Regions from separate parts of the Lentzea flaviverrucosa genome, predicted to be linked through region 1. Evidence: riboswitches for the same ligand, from Rfam matches in the RefSeq annotation. Region 1 holds a riboswitch; each other region holds the start of a gene.
The links. Region 1 has a riboswitch for glycine ahead of gcvT (glycine cleavage system aminomethyltransferase GcvT). Riboswitches for the same ligand answer to the same signal wherever they lie in the genome.
Positions count from the first base shown of each region.

Region 2: it holds a riboswitch for glycine, as region 1 does, so the genes downstream of both, gcvP (aminomethyl-transferring glycine dehydrogenase) here and gcvT (glycine cleavage system aminomethyltransferase GcvT) in region 1, are expected to answer to the same signal.
Region 3: it holds a riboswitch for glycine, as region 1 does, so the genes downstream of both, gcvH (glycine cleavage system protein GcvH) here and gcvT (glycine cleavage system aminomethyltransferase GcvT) in region 1, are expected to answer to the same signal.

Region 1 is NZ_QQAU01000006.1:219,127-223,482, forward strand. Features, by position in the region: gene glyA (serine hydroxymethyltransferase) at 1-1,263, opposite strand, end outside; gene gcvT (glycine cleavage system aminomethyltransferase GcvT) at 1,277-2,371, opposite strand; glycine riboswitch at 2,471-2,561, opposite strand; glycine riboswitch at 2,563-2,653, opposite strand; gene DFR72_RS20810 (DUF3817 domain-containing protein) at 2,699-3,001, opposite strand; gene DFR72_RS20815 (hypothetical protein) at 3,016-3,369, opposite strand; gene DFR72_RS20820 (hypothetical protein) at 3,491-3,982, opposite strand; gene DFR72_RS20825 (hypothetical protein) at 4,147-4,326, opposite strand.
Region 2 is NZ_QQAU01000019.1:30,773-35,128, reverse strand. Features, by position in the region: gene gcvP (aminomethyl-transferring glycine dehydrogenase) at 1-1,261, opposite strand, end outside; glycine riboswitch at 1,418-1,513, opposite strand; gene DFR72_RS40275 (Clp protease N-terminal domain-containing protein) at 1,570-2,541, opposite strand; gene DFR72_RS40270 (MerR family transcriptional regulator) at 2,646-3,212, opposite strand; gene DFR72_RS40265 (bifunctional nuclease family protein) at 3,543-4,016, opposite strand; gene DFR72_RS40260 (MerR family transcriptional regulator) at 4,169-4,356, opposite strand, start outside.
Region 3 is NZ_QQAU01000002.1:536,731-541,086, reverse strand. Features, by position in the region: gene DFR72_RS08580 (TetR/AcrR family transcriptional regulator) at 1-5, shown strand, start outside; gene ald (alanine dehydrogenase) at 75-1,187, opposite strand; glycine riboswitch at 1,413-1,505, shown strand; gene gcvH (glycine cleavage system protein GcvH) at 1,569-1,952, shown strand; gene DFR72_RS08565 (L-serine ammonia-lyase) at 1,981-3,345, shown strand; gene DFR72_RS08560 (hypothetical protein) at 3,332-3,949, opposite strand; gene DFR72_RS08555 (winged helix-turn-helix transcriptional regulator) at 3,988-4,341, opposite strand.

The DNA.
Region 1 (4,356 bases):
GAGCGTGGAGTACAGCGGGTGCTTCGCCGCCAGCACCTCGACGCGCGCACGCAGCTCGTCGATCGCCGCGCCCGGCTTCAGGGCCTCCGCGATCACGTCGGCGACCTCGGTGAAGTCCACCTCGCCGAACCCGCGGGTCGCGAGCGCCGGCGTGCCGACCCGCAGACCGGACGTGACCATCGGCGGCCGCGGGTCGTTCGGAACGGCGTTGCGGTTGACCGTGATGCCGATCTGGTGCAGCACGTCCTCGGCCTGCTTGCCGTCCAGCTCGGAGTTCACCAGGTCGACGAGGACGAGGTGCACGTCCGTGCCACCGGTCAGCACCTTCACGCCGGCCGCGGCGACGTCCGCCTGCGACAGGCGCTCGGCCAGGATCCGCGCGCCCTCGAGCGTGCGGCGCTGGCGGTCCGCGAACTCCGGCGAGGCGGCGTGCTTGAACGCCACCGCCTTGGCCGCGATCACGTGCTCCAGCGGGCCGCCCTGCTGACCGGGGAACACCGCCGAGTTGATCTTCTTGGCGATGGCCGCGTCGTTCGACAGGATCACGCCGCCACGGGGACCGCCGAGGGTCTTGTGGGTCGTGGTCGTCGTGACGTGCGCGTGCGGCACGGGCGACGGGTGCAGGTCGGCGGCGACGAGGCCGGCGAAGTGCGCCATGTCGACCATCAGGTAGGCCTCGACCGAGTCCGCGATGCGGCGGAACTCGGCGAAGTCCAGCTGGCGTGGGTAGGCGGACCAGCCGGCGACGATCAGCTTCGGCCGGTGCTCCTGCGCCAGGCGCTCGACCTCGGCCATGTCGACGCGGCCGTCCGAGTCCGCGACGTGGTACGGCACGACGTTGTAGAGCTTGCCGGAGAAGTTGATCCGCATGCCGTGCGTCAGGTGGCCGCCGTGCGCGAGGTCCAGGCCCAGGATCGTGTCGCCGGGCTCGAGCAGTGCGAACATCGCGGCCGCGTTGGCCTGCGCGCCCGAGTGCGGCTGGACGTTCGCGAAGCCGGCACCGAAGAGCGCCTTGATGCGCTCGATGGCGAGGCGCTCGACGACGTCCACGTGCTCGCAGCCGCCGTAGTAGCGGCGGCCGGGGTAGCCCTCCGCGTACTTGTTGGTGAGCACGGAGCCCTGGGCCTGCAGCACCGAGACGGGCGTGAAGTTCTCCGAGGCGATCATCTCGAGCGTGCCCTGCTGGCGAGCCAGCTCGGCCGCAACGGCCTCGGCCACCTCGGGGTCGTACTCCGCGAGGGAAGCGTTGAACTGGTCGGACATCTGGAGGATCTCCCTACTTGGCGCGCTTGTAGAACGGAAGTGCGACGACCTCGACCGGCTGCTTCTTGCCGCGGACGTCCACCAGCAGTGAGGTGCCGGGCTCGGCACTGGCCTTCGACACGTAGGCCATGGCGACGGAGTAGCCGAGGGTCGGGGACAGCGCGCCCGACGTCACCTCGCCCACGACCTCGTCGCCGTCGAGCACCGCGTAACCGTGGCGCGGGGCGCGGCGCTCAGGGGTCTTCAGTCCGACCAGGACCGAGTCCACCCCGGACTCGGCGACCTTGGTCAGCGCGTCGCGACCCACGAAGTCGCCGGGCTTGTCGAGCTTCACGACGCGGCCCAGGTTCGCGTTGTAGGGCGTCAGCGACGTCGTGAGTTCGTTGCCGTACAGGGGCATCCCGGCTTCGAGACGCAACGTGTCGCGGCAGCCGAGACCGCACGGCTTGAGCTCGTGCGCCTCGCCGGCCCCCAGCAACGCCGCCCAGACGGCGGGTGCGTCGGCGGGCGCGACGAAGAGCTCGAAGCCCTCCTCGCCGGTGTACCCGGTGCGGGCGAGCAGCGCCTCGACACCGGCCACGGTGGACGGGTACGAGGCGTAGTACTTGACCGTCGACAGGTCGGTGTCGGTCAGGCCGGAGAGGATCTCGACCGACTTCGGGCCCTGGATCGCGATCAGCGCGTAGTCGGTCGACTTGTCCGTCACGACGGTGTCGAACCCGGCTGCGCGCTCGACCAGGGCCTCGGCGACGACGAGGGCGTTCGAGGCGTTCGCGACGACCATGAACTCCTGGTCTCCCAGGCGGTACACGATCAGGTCGTCGATCACGCCGCCGTCGGCCTGCGTGATCATCGTGTAGCGCGCCTTGCCGACGGCCAGTGCCGAGATGTGGCCGACCAGCGCGTAGTCGAGGGCCTCACCGGCCTGCGGTCCGGTCAGGACGATCTCACCCATGTGCGTGAGGTCGAACAGGCCCGCGGTAGTGCGCACCGCGTGGTGCTCCGCGAGTTCGGACGAGTAGCGCAGCGGCATCCGCCAGCCCGCGAAGTCGGTGAACATCGCGCCGAGCTGCTCGTGCTCGGCGTTCAGAGGCGTGAGGCGGGACATCAGAACGCTCCTCCAGGGTGCGCCGAAGAGCCGGACGCGGCCGGCTGAGGCATCAGAAGAATGACACGGTCCATCGGAGACTCCTCACTAGAGCGAGCCTCCCCCTCTGTCATGAGCCTGAGAGCTTCACCGCGCGGAGCGCGGCTTGCACCGTGGGCGAGGCTGCTGATGAGCCTGCTTTTCAGAGTTGCCTTCGTCGGGCGGTACCTGTACCTGAGAGATTCCGGGGAGGAGTTGCTCCTACGGTGTCCCCACTCAAGGGGACTCTCCCGCGCGACATCGACGGCCGTGTTCAGTTGTCAGCCCCAGACGCTAGCAGGCCAAACGTCACAGCGGGACGCCCTGCGCAGTCTTCTCGACCACCTTGCGCTCCGCCCAGAAGGACAGGAACGGGATCGTGCCGGCGACCAGCACCAGCGCGGTGCCCTTGATCGACCAGCGCAGCTTCAGCGCCAGGTCGACGGAAATCACCAGGTAGATGGCGTAGAGGAAGCCGTGGATCGGGCCGACGACCTTCATCGCGCCGTCCATGTCCGCGGCGTACTTGAGCACCATGGCCACGACCAGGAGCAGCAGGAAGACTCCGACCACGTAAGCCATGACCCTGAACCGGGTCAACGCACCCTTCATCTGCCCGCCTTCGCTCAACGACCGTCCCGCGCGTTGAGGTCCGCGAGCATGCGGTTGTAGGCCGCGAGCTCCGCGTCTTCTTCATCGTCGAAGTGCTCGACAGGCGCGGGTTTGACGGCGTCAACGGTAGCTACCGGCTTGGGGGCGGGCGCAACCGGCTCGGCTGCGAGATCCGCGTCACGGTTCTGGCGCACCAAACGGCGGAAACGCCACACCATGAAGAGGGGGAAGAGGCCGAAGAGCGGCCACTGGAGCACGTACCCGAGGTTCTGGAACGTGCCGCTGGCGGACTCGAAGCGCTGCCACTGCCAGTACGCGAGCCCGCAACAGACGATCAGCGCCGCCAGACAGGCGAACGCGATCAACACTCGTTGGGGGGTAAGGAGGCCGCGCACGACCTCCACACTACTTGGGTGAGGCCTCCTGACAGGAGGCCGCCCTTCGAGGTGTGTGGTTACGGGGCTCCCGCCTCCGAGAGCCCGTTTCCCACTACGCCACGCCGTCCCGGCGCTGCCTCTGCAGACGTGCGACGCACCAGGCTGCGGCAGAACCGCGGCGGAGGTGCTGGAGAACCGTCATCGGTCCCAGGCGCCGACCGAGGTCGGCAGGAGAGAGGCCGGCGGCGCGGTAGTCGAGCGCGCGCTGGTCCAACGGGCTGATGCCCGCGTCCCACCACTGCTCGGCTTCGGCGACGTCGCCCACCAGCTGCCAGTAGCTCGCCGCGGCGGCGAGCAGTGCCTCGGGTGCCTCCGGCGCCCGCTTGCGCATCGCGGCCACGTAGGCCGGATCCGCCGAGTCGACCTTGACCAAGCCACGCGGCCCGCTCCTGCCTCCCCGCTGCACGGGGATGCCTGGCGCCGAGGGGGGAGCCTCCGCGAGCCATGCGTTCTTGATCCGGTTCACCTCCTGCATCTCTGCGTCATCAGACCGTTCAGCCGCCCACTGCTGCAACAGCTCGTGGACCCCGGAGTCCTCGACCATATGTGCCTCCTCGTCGGTCGGGGATCGGCCATTGCAGCGGAAGGTATTCGGTAGGTCTGACAATCGCCAGACCCTGAATCCCCAGAACACCCGTTACCAGTGCGTGATTGGCCTCATTCCACCCATCCGGCTCAACGCAGATGGCCGAGGATCACCGGCTGTCACTAGCTCAGAGGGGTCGCCGTCCCGAAGAGGCTCCTGATGAAGGTGATGATCGACTCCGCGCCCTCCCGCAGCCAGCCGAGAGCCGTCTGGACCGCCGAAGCGGACTCTTCCGGCCGGGTGATCAGGAGGAACAGCACCAGCGCGACGCCCGCCAGCACTAGCACCTTCTTGAGGTTCACAGGTACCTCTCCGTCCGTGTGGTTCACAGG
Region 2 (4,356 bases), on a different contig from region 1:
GGAGGTTGATGCCGGCCTCGCGCGCCTTCTCGACGACGGCGGCGGCCCGGCCCTCGACGCGCACCTGGACGGTGTCGAAGAACTCGCCGTGCACGACGTCGAGCCCGGCCTCGCACAGGCCCGTGGCGAGCACGGTGGCCAGGCGGTGCACGCGGGTCGCGATCGAACGCAGGCCCTCGGGACCGTGGTAGACGGCGTACATGGACGCGATCACGGCCAGCAGCACCTGCGCGGTGCAGATGTTCGACGTGGCCTTCTCGCGGCGGATGTGCTGCTCGCGCGTCTGCAGCGCGAGGCGGTAGGCCAGCGAGCCGTCGGCGTCGACGGAGACACCGACGAGACGGCCGGGCAACTGGCGCTCCAGACCGGACCGGACGGCCATGTAACCGGCGTGCGGGCCACCGAAGCCGATCGGCACGCCGAAGCGCTGCGTGGTGCCGATGACGACGTCCGCGCCGATCTCACCCGGCGCGCGCAGCAGCGTCAGCGACAGCAGGTCGGCGACGACGACGGCCTGGGCGCCGGCGGCGTGGATCTCCTCGATCAACGCGGCCTGGTCGCGCACCACACCGGACGCACCGGGGTACGACAGCAGCACGCCGAAGAAGTCGCCACCGAGGCCGAGGCCCTCGATGCCCTGGGACAGGTCCGCGACGACGATCTCGATGCCGAGCGGCTCGGCGCGCGTCTCGATGACGGCCAGCGTCTGCGGCAGCGTGTCCGCGTCGATGACGAACTTGTTCGACTTGGACTTGCCGGCGCGGCGCACCAGCGTCATCGCCTCGGCGGCGGCGGTCGACTCGTCCAGCATGGACGCGTTCGCGACCGGCAGGCCCGTCAGGTCGCCGACCATGGTCTGGAAGTTCAGCAGCGCTTCGAGGCGGCCCTGCGAGATCTCGGGCTGGTACGGCGTGTACGCGGTGTACCAGGCGGGCGACTCGAGCACGTTGCGCAGGATCACGCCCGGCGTCACGGTGTCGTAGTAGCCGAGGCCGATCATCTGCGTCATCGGGCGGTTCTGCGACGCGAGCTCACGCAGCTCGGCCAGCGCCTCGGTCTCGGTGGCCGGGGCGGGCAGGTCCAGCACGAGGTCGCGCTCGTGGATGGACGAAGGCACCGCGTGCTGGGCCAGCTCCTCGAGCGACCCGACGCCGATGACGTCGAGGATGCGCGCGAGCTCGGCGGGGCGCGGACCCACGTGCCGGTCGGCGAACGGGGTGCCGTGCTCGAGAGCGGCGAGCGGAATGCGGTCCTGCGTCATCAAACGCCTCCGGGGGTGGCTGCGGGCACACGTGTCCTGTGCCCTCCCCGCTCTGTCCGTACCCCGAAGGGCGCCTGAGAGGTTCACCCACCACGAGGATGGGCTTTCACCGTCGGCGGGATTCCCCTTGCGGGGGACTCCACTTTCCAGAGGCGTCTCGCTCTGGCGGTCCTGGATGCCTGAGAGGTTCCCGGGGAGGGACTTGCTCCTTCGGCGCCGGGCTCGAAGCCCGGGCTCTCCCGCCTGAGTTCAGCGACTACCCGAGAAGAATACCCGCAGGCAGCTCACGTAGTCCCTAGGGACGCGACCTACATCTCAGTGGGAAGACCGGCGAGCGTCCCGGCGACCGGGTCGGCGGGGTCGTCGCGCAGCGCCACGAGAAGGTGCCTGGTGCCCACGACGGCGTCACCGCGGCGAGCGGCGACGAGCTTCGCCCGTTCCATCGCACGCTCCACCCTGCCACCGCTGACGGGCAACGCGGCCAGGTCGATCCCCGCCTCGCGCAACGCCGCCGCCCCGCCCGACTCGAACTCCGGCTTCAGCTTCCTGCCCGCCACCTCCAACTGGCGGTCGACCGACACCACCGCCTCCACCAGATCGCGGGACGACACCTCTCGCCGCGCGGCCACGGCCAGCCGTCCGGCCTCGTTGCGCACGACGGTCAGCACCGGCCCGCCCAGTCCCTGGCCGCGCGCGACCCAGCGCAGCAGCCAGCGCACGTACCCGCCGCCGGAGTCCCCCTCCAGCGCTCCCGCCTTGCGCAGCAACCGCACGGCGGGCGCTTCCTCGACCTCCGCGTGGCGTCGAGCGGCATCGGTCCGCACAGCGGCGGCCGTCGCCTCGACGTCGACTCCGCGCAGCACGAACAGGTCGGCGGCACGCCCGGAACCCTGCTCCAGCAACGCGAGCGAGAGGTGGGTCGTGGTCAGCACGCCGTCGCCGGCCAGAGCGACCGCCCCGAGCAGACACTCCTCCAGCGCACGGCTGACGGGCAGCACGGTCCCGATGAGACTCTTGTCGCACGCGGTGTTCATCAACGCCGTGACGTCCGGATGAGCCTCGGGAACGACGCCACCGTCGTCGTCGGCCCAGTGCTCCGGCCCCCGCGCCATCGCCTGGGCCGCCAGCGACCGCACGCCGAGCTTGCGGCCGGGCCCGACGGTGTCGATCAGCGAGATCAGCAGGTTCTCGGTGCCGAGGAAGCCGAACTCCAGCCGGAACGCGCGCTTCGTCGCCGCGGCCAGCACCTTCACGACCTGGTAGGAGGGGGTGATCGTCATGCCGGAAACGCTAGGGAAGAACAAGATCGGGGCGCTTCTGCCGACCGGCCACTCACCAGCGCCAGTCGGCCACGTTCACAGTGCCGATCGATCAGCCGGGCCGGTCAGCCGGTGGCGCGCTCGCGACGCCGGCGGGTCAGCTCGTCCTCGGTCATCGGGGCGATCTCGACGCCGTCCGCGCGTTCTGCCGGGAACTCGTGGATCGTGCCGGAGATCTCCCGCATCGCACCGCTGACCGCGATGCCGAACACGCCCTGACCGCCCTGCAGCAAATCGACGACCTCTTCGGGCGAGGTGCACTCGTAGACCGTCGTGCCGTCGGAGAACAGCGTGATCTTGGCCAGGTCCTGCACGCCGCGGCGGCGCAGGTGGTCGACCGCCACGCGGATGTTCTGCAACGAGACACCGGTGTCCAGCAGCCGCTTCACGACCTTGAGCACCAGGATGTCCTTGAAGGAGTACAACCTCTGGCTGCCGGAGCCGTGCGCCATCCTTATCGTCGGCGCGACCAGCCCGGTCCTTGCCCAGTAGTCGAGCTGCCGGTACGTGATGCCCGCGATCTGACACGCCGCGGGTCCTCGGTAACCGACGAGCTCGTCCGGCAGCGAGGAGTCCGGGAACAGTTCACCCTGCAGCCCGGATTCGGCCCGCAAGGGCGCTTCCTCGACCACGCCTGCCTCCCCTCGGAACGGCCACGAAACTCATGACCGTCAAGCCGCCGCGTCCACTCTCGTGAAGCAACGACGTCCACTCGAGTTCGACGGTAAGACCGCTCCGATGGCAGGTCAACGCGACGCGCGGGGAGTTGCGACCCTCAACCTGAGGTAGAGAGTCATACCGTCACCCGAACAAGCACGTTCAGGTGACGTTTAGTGATCGTTTAGCGGTCATAACGACCGTGAGTAGTCCAACCGAGGGACGTCCAAACGAACTGCCCTTCAGCCCCTGCGAGACGGAGTGCGACACCGGAGAAAACTCAGGTGTCCACGCCGCGACAGTGCCTACGTGTCCGCGCCGCGGAAGTCCTCCGGGGAGACGGAGTCGAGGAACTCGCGGAACTTCTCCACCTCGTCCTCCTGCTCGTCCGGGATGATGAGGCCCGCTTCGGCCAGAACGGACTCCTCGGCGTGGATCGGCACCCCGACGCGCAACGCGAGCGCCACCGAGTCCGAGGGCCGCGCGGACACCCGCACGTCGCCGTCGAACACCAGCTCCGCGAAGAAGGTGCCCTCCTGCAGGTCGGTGATCCGCACCTGCTCGAGGTTGCGCCCCAGCGCCCCGATGACGTCCTTGAGGAGGTCGTGGGTGAGCGGGCGAGCGGGGCGGACGCCCTGCTGCTCGAGTGCGATCGCCGTGGCCTCGACACTGCCGATCCAGATGGGCAGGTAGCGCTCGCCCTCGGTTTCGCGCAGAAGAAGGATCGGCTGGTTCTGGGGCAGCTCCACCCGCACGCCGACGACACGCATTTCGCTCATCGGGCCTCGCCTCCCTCTAATCCGTTCGGGGACGACCCGGTTTCACACCCGAGCATCCCCCGGCGTACCTCTCCGACGCTACCCGCCAAGCGGGCCCAGTGCTCAATCGTTTCGGGCAGATCGTGATCAAGAAGGCACGCTCCGCCGACTGATCAGGACTGGCGCAGGCCCGCTCTCACCAACAACGTGTGCAACGAGGCGAAGAGGCCGGTCAATTCCCGGAGCGTCTCGGTATCTGAGAACGACTTCAGCAGAACCACCTCGTGATCCGCTGCCGCGCGGACCGCGCGCAGGTGCTCGCGCTCGACGCCGAGTCCGGTCATCGTCCGGATCGTGCGGA
Region 3 (4,356 bases), on a different contig from region 1:
CGTGAGCAACGGCGGATAGGCGAAACCCCCGCAGCGATTCACGCGTGCGGGGGCCTCAGTCATTCAGTTGGCTTTCAGACCACGGTCTCCAGCGGCGTGTGCACGAGGCCGGTCGCCTCGGCCACCGGGCCGTTGGTCAGCAGTCCGGCGTGGACGTTGAGGCCCAGGGCGAGCGAAGCGTCGTCCTTGAGCGCCTTCTCCCAGCCCTTGTCGGCCAGCGCGACGGCGTACGGCAGCGTCACGTTGGTCAGCGCGTAGGTCGAGGTGCGCGGGACGGCGCCCGGCATGTTCGCGACGCAGTAGAACACCGAGTTGTGGACCTCGTAGGTCGGCTCGGCGTGCGTCGTGGCGCGGGAGTCCTCGAAGCAACCGCCCTGGTCGATGGCGATGTCGACGAGCACCGAACCCGGCAACATGTCGGCGACCAGCGCGTTCGAGACGAGCTTCGGGGCCGCGGCACCGGGGACGAGCACGGCGCCGACGACCAGGTCGGCCTCGCGGACGGCCTGCTCGATGGCGAACGAGTTCGAGGCGAGCGTGCGCAGACGGCCCTGGAACTGGGCGTCGATCTGGCGCAGGCGGTCGACGTTGGTGTCGAGGATCTGCACGTCCGCGCCCATGCCGACGGCGATGGTGGCGGCGTTGACGCCGGCGACACCGCCGCCGATGACGACCACGCGGGCCGGGGCGACGCCGGGGACGCCGCCGGGCAGCACGCCGCGGCCACCGGAGGGCTTCATCAGCGAGAACGCGCCGACCTGCGGGGCAAGCCTGCCCGCGACCTCGGACATCGGGGCGAGCAGCGGCAGCGAGCGGTTCGGCAGTTGCACGGTCTCGTAGGCGATGGCCGTGGTGCCGGACGCCAGCAGCGCCTCGGTCAGCGGCTTGTCGGCGGCGAGGTGCAGGTACGTGAAGAGGGTCTGGCCGGCGCGGAGACGGGGGTACTCCTCGGCGATCGGCTCCTTGACCTTGAGAACCAGGTCACCCTCCGCCCACACGTCATCGGCGGTCGGGAGGATCTTGGCGCCCGCGGCGAGGTACTCCTCGTCGGTGATCGCGGAACCGAGACCGGCGCCCTGCTCGACGTAGACGTCGTGCCCGCGGCTGGTCAGTTCGTGCGCACCGGCAGGCGTGAGAGCGACGCGGTACTCGTGGTTCTTGATCTCGCGAGGAACTGCGATCCGCACGATGACTCCTCCGTTCGGTGGCCGACATCTCATAATGTGGGCCAGTCACAAGGTCATGTCACTGTGCTGGTCGCACTATCTGCCACCCCGCTGGTTGTTCATCCAGGACAAAGCGACCTGAGCTCCGTTCGCGTTCCGCTCGACCGTCCCGCGTTGACACTCGGCGGGGGCCGCACATAGCGTTCGCCCCGGACAACTGAACACCGGCCGCGGCGCGCCAGCGCCAGAACCCGCGTGGGAGAGACCTCGACGAACTGGTCGAGGCGCCGAAGGGGCAAGCTCCCGCACACTCTCAGGCAGCAAGACCACCCGGGGTAGGCAACTCTGCACGGCGGAGGGGGCGCAAGTTTCCTGACCCGTCACAGCCAGAGGAGTCGCGCCGTGGAGTTCCCCGAGAACCTGCTCTACACCGTCGAGCACGAGTGGGTCGACTGGACGCCGGGCACCCAGGACCCGCTGACCTGCGGAATCACCGAGTACGCGGCCGACGCGCTCGGCGACATCGTGTACATCCAGCTGCCCGAGGTCGGTGCCAAGGTCGTCACCAACGAGGTCTGCGGCGAGCTGGAGTCCACCAAGTCCGTGAGCGACCTGTTCTCGCCCGTCACCGGTGAGGTGATCGAGGTCAACAGCGCCGTCGTGGACGACCCGGCCGTCGTGAACAGCGACCCGTACGGTGCCGGCTGGTTGTTCAGGGTCCGCGTGGACTCGGCGGAGAACCTGCTCACGGCGGCGAAGTACGCCGAGCTCACCAAGTCTGACTGACCGCCCCACCACCACGAAGGACTGATCAGTGGCGATCAGCGTTTTCGACCTGTTCTCCGTCGGCATCGGACCGTCCAGCTCCCACACGGTCGGACCGATGCGCGCGGCCGCGATGTTCGTCGAGAAGCTCGGCGCGCGTGCGTCCGAAGTGGACCGCGTGCACGTCGAGCTGTTCGGCTCGCTCGGCGCGACCGGCCACGGCCACGGCAGCCCCAAGGCCGTCTTCCTCGGCCTGGAAGGCAACCTCCCCGAAGAAGTCGACCCCACCGCCGCGGCCGAACGCGTCGAGGAGATCATCTCCAGCCGCCGGCTGAAGCTCGGCGGCACGCACGAGATCGACTTCGTGCACGACCGCGACCTCGTCATGCACCGTCGCAAGTCACTCCCGTTGCACCCCAACGGGATGAGCTTCGAGGCGTACGCGGACGGCGAGCCGGTCGAGCGGGCCGTCTACTACTCGATCGGCGGCGGGTTCGTCGTCGACGAGAACGCCAGCGGCACCGACCGGATCAAACCGGACTCCACGCCGTTGCCGCACCCGTTCCTGACCGGCGACCAGCTCCTCGCGCGCTGCCGCGAGACCGGCCTGTCGATCAGCGAGATCATGATGGCCAACGAGCTGTCGTGGCGCACGGAAACCGAGATCCGCGAAGGACTTCTGCACATCTGGCACGTCATGCAGGAGTGCGTCGAACGCGGCTGCACCGAGCAAGGCATTCTGCCCGGCGGCCTGAAGGTCCGCCGCCGCGCCGCCGAGATGCGCAAGTCGCTGGAGGGCGAGCACTTCGTCACCGACCCGCTGCGGGTCATGGACTGGGTGACGCTCTTCGCGCTCGCGGTCAACGAGGAGAACGCGGCAGGCGGCCGTGTCGTCACCGCACCGACCAACGGCGCGGCCGGCATCGTCCCGGCGGTCCTGCACTACTACACGAAGTTCGTGCCGGGAGCGTCCGACGACGGCGTGGTGCGCTTCCTGCTCACCGCCGCCGCGATCGGCGTGCTGTTCAAGGAGAACGCGTCGATCTCCGGCGCCGAGGTCGGCTGCCAGGGCGAGGTCGGCTCGGCCTGCTCGATGGCCGCCGGCGGCCTCGCCGAGGTGCTCGGCGGCACCCCCGAACAGGTCGAGAACGCAGCCGAGATCGCCATGGAGCACAACCTCGGCCTGACCTGCGACCCGATCGGCGGCCTGGTGCAGATCCCGTGCATCGAACGCAACGCCGTCGCGTCCATCAAGGCGATCACGGCCGTGCGCATGGCTTTGCGCGGCGACGGCTCGCACTTCGTGTCGCTCGACAAGGTCATCAAGACCATGCGGGACACCGGCAAGGACATGTCGGTGAAGTACAAGGAGACGGCACGCGGCGGGCTCGCCGTGAACGTCATCGAATGCTGAGTTCCACCATCAGATCGATGAGCTCCAACGCGCGCTGCGCGTTCCGGTCGTCCAGTCCGGACAGCCGGTCGCGCAGCGTGGGGGACAGCAGCCAGTCGACGATCGGCCCTCCAGGGTCGTCCCACGTCATCCAGGTGAGCACGGGACCGTCGCTGTGCGTGTAGTACATCGAGTAGGACTCGGCGAGCTGGGCGACGAGCGCGTCCTGGAAGTCGTCGACGAGGCGCAACCACGGAGTCATGTCCTGGTCCAGCTGCGCTGCGGCCTGGATCAGCTCGTCCAGCTGCCACCAGCGCTCCTGGTCGCCGGCCACACGCACGATGAGGTCGGTGATCAGTGCGCGTAGCGCGGTCCGCTCGGCCTCTGGCCAGCTCGGCCACCGCGCCCATCGCAGTCCCGCGGTCAGCTTGTCGTCCGGGAGGCGTTCCAGCTCTTGGACCACGCGGTACCCGAGCCTTCGCCAGGCGAACTCGTACTCGTCACGCTCGAAGTGGTCCGCGCTCTCCCAGGCGAACTTCTGCACGACCACGGCCGGCACCAGCTCGGGATCGCCGTCGAGCACGTCCAGCTCAGCCTGGCTCCAGCAAAGTCCGCAACCTCTCACGCGATCAGCGTAAGCGGCCGGACTAGCGGATTAGCTGGTCAGCGGGCGTCGTACGCGGCCTGCGCGGCGAGCACCTCGGGCATGCGGCCCTCGAGCAGTTCGATCAACGACAACAACCGCTGAGCCGTCTCGCGGCCCAGCGGCGTGAGGCTGTAGTCGACGCGCGGCGGGTTCGTGTTCTGGGCTTCGCGGAGCACGAGCCCGTCGCGCTCCAGTGCCTGCAACGTCTGGGACAGCATCTTCTCGCTGACGCCGTCGACACGGCGGCGCAGCTCGTTGAAGCGCAGTTGCCCGTCGGCGAGCGCGGTCAGCGTCAGGCTGCCCCACCTGCCGGTGATGTGCTCCAGCGTGGGACGAGACGGGCACGCTTTCGCGAACACGTTGTAGTCCATGCGGGCATCATACCT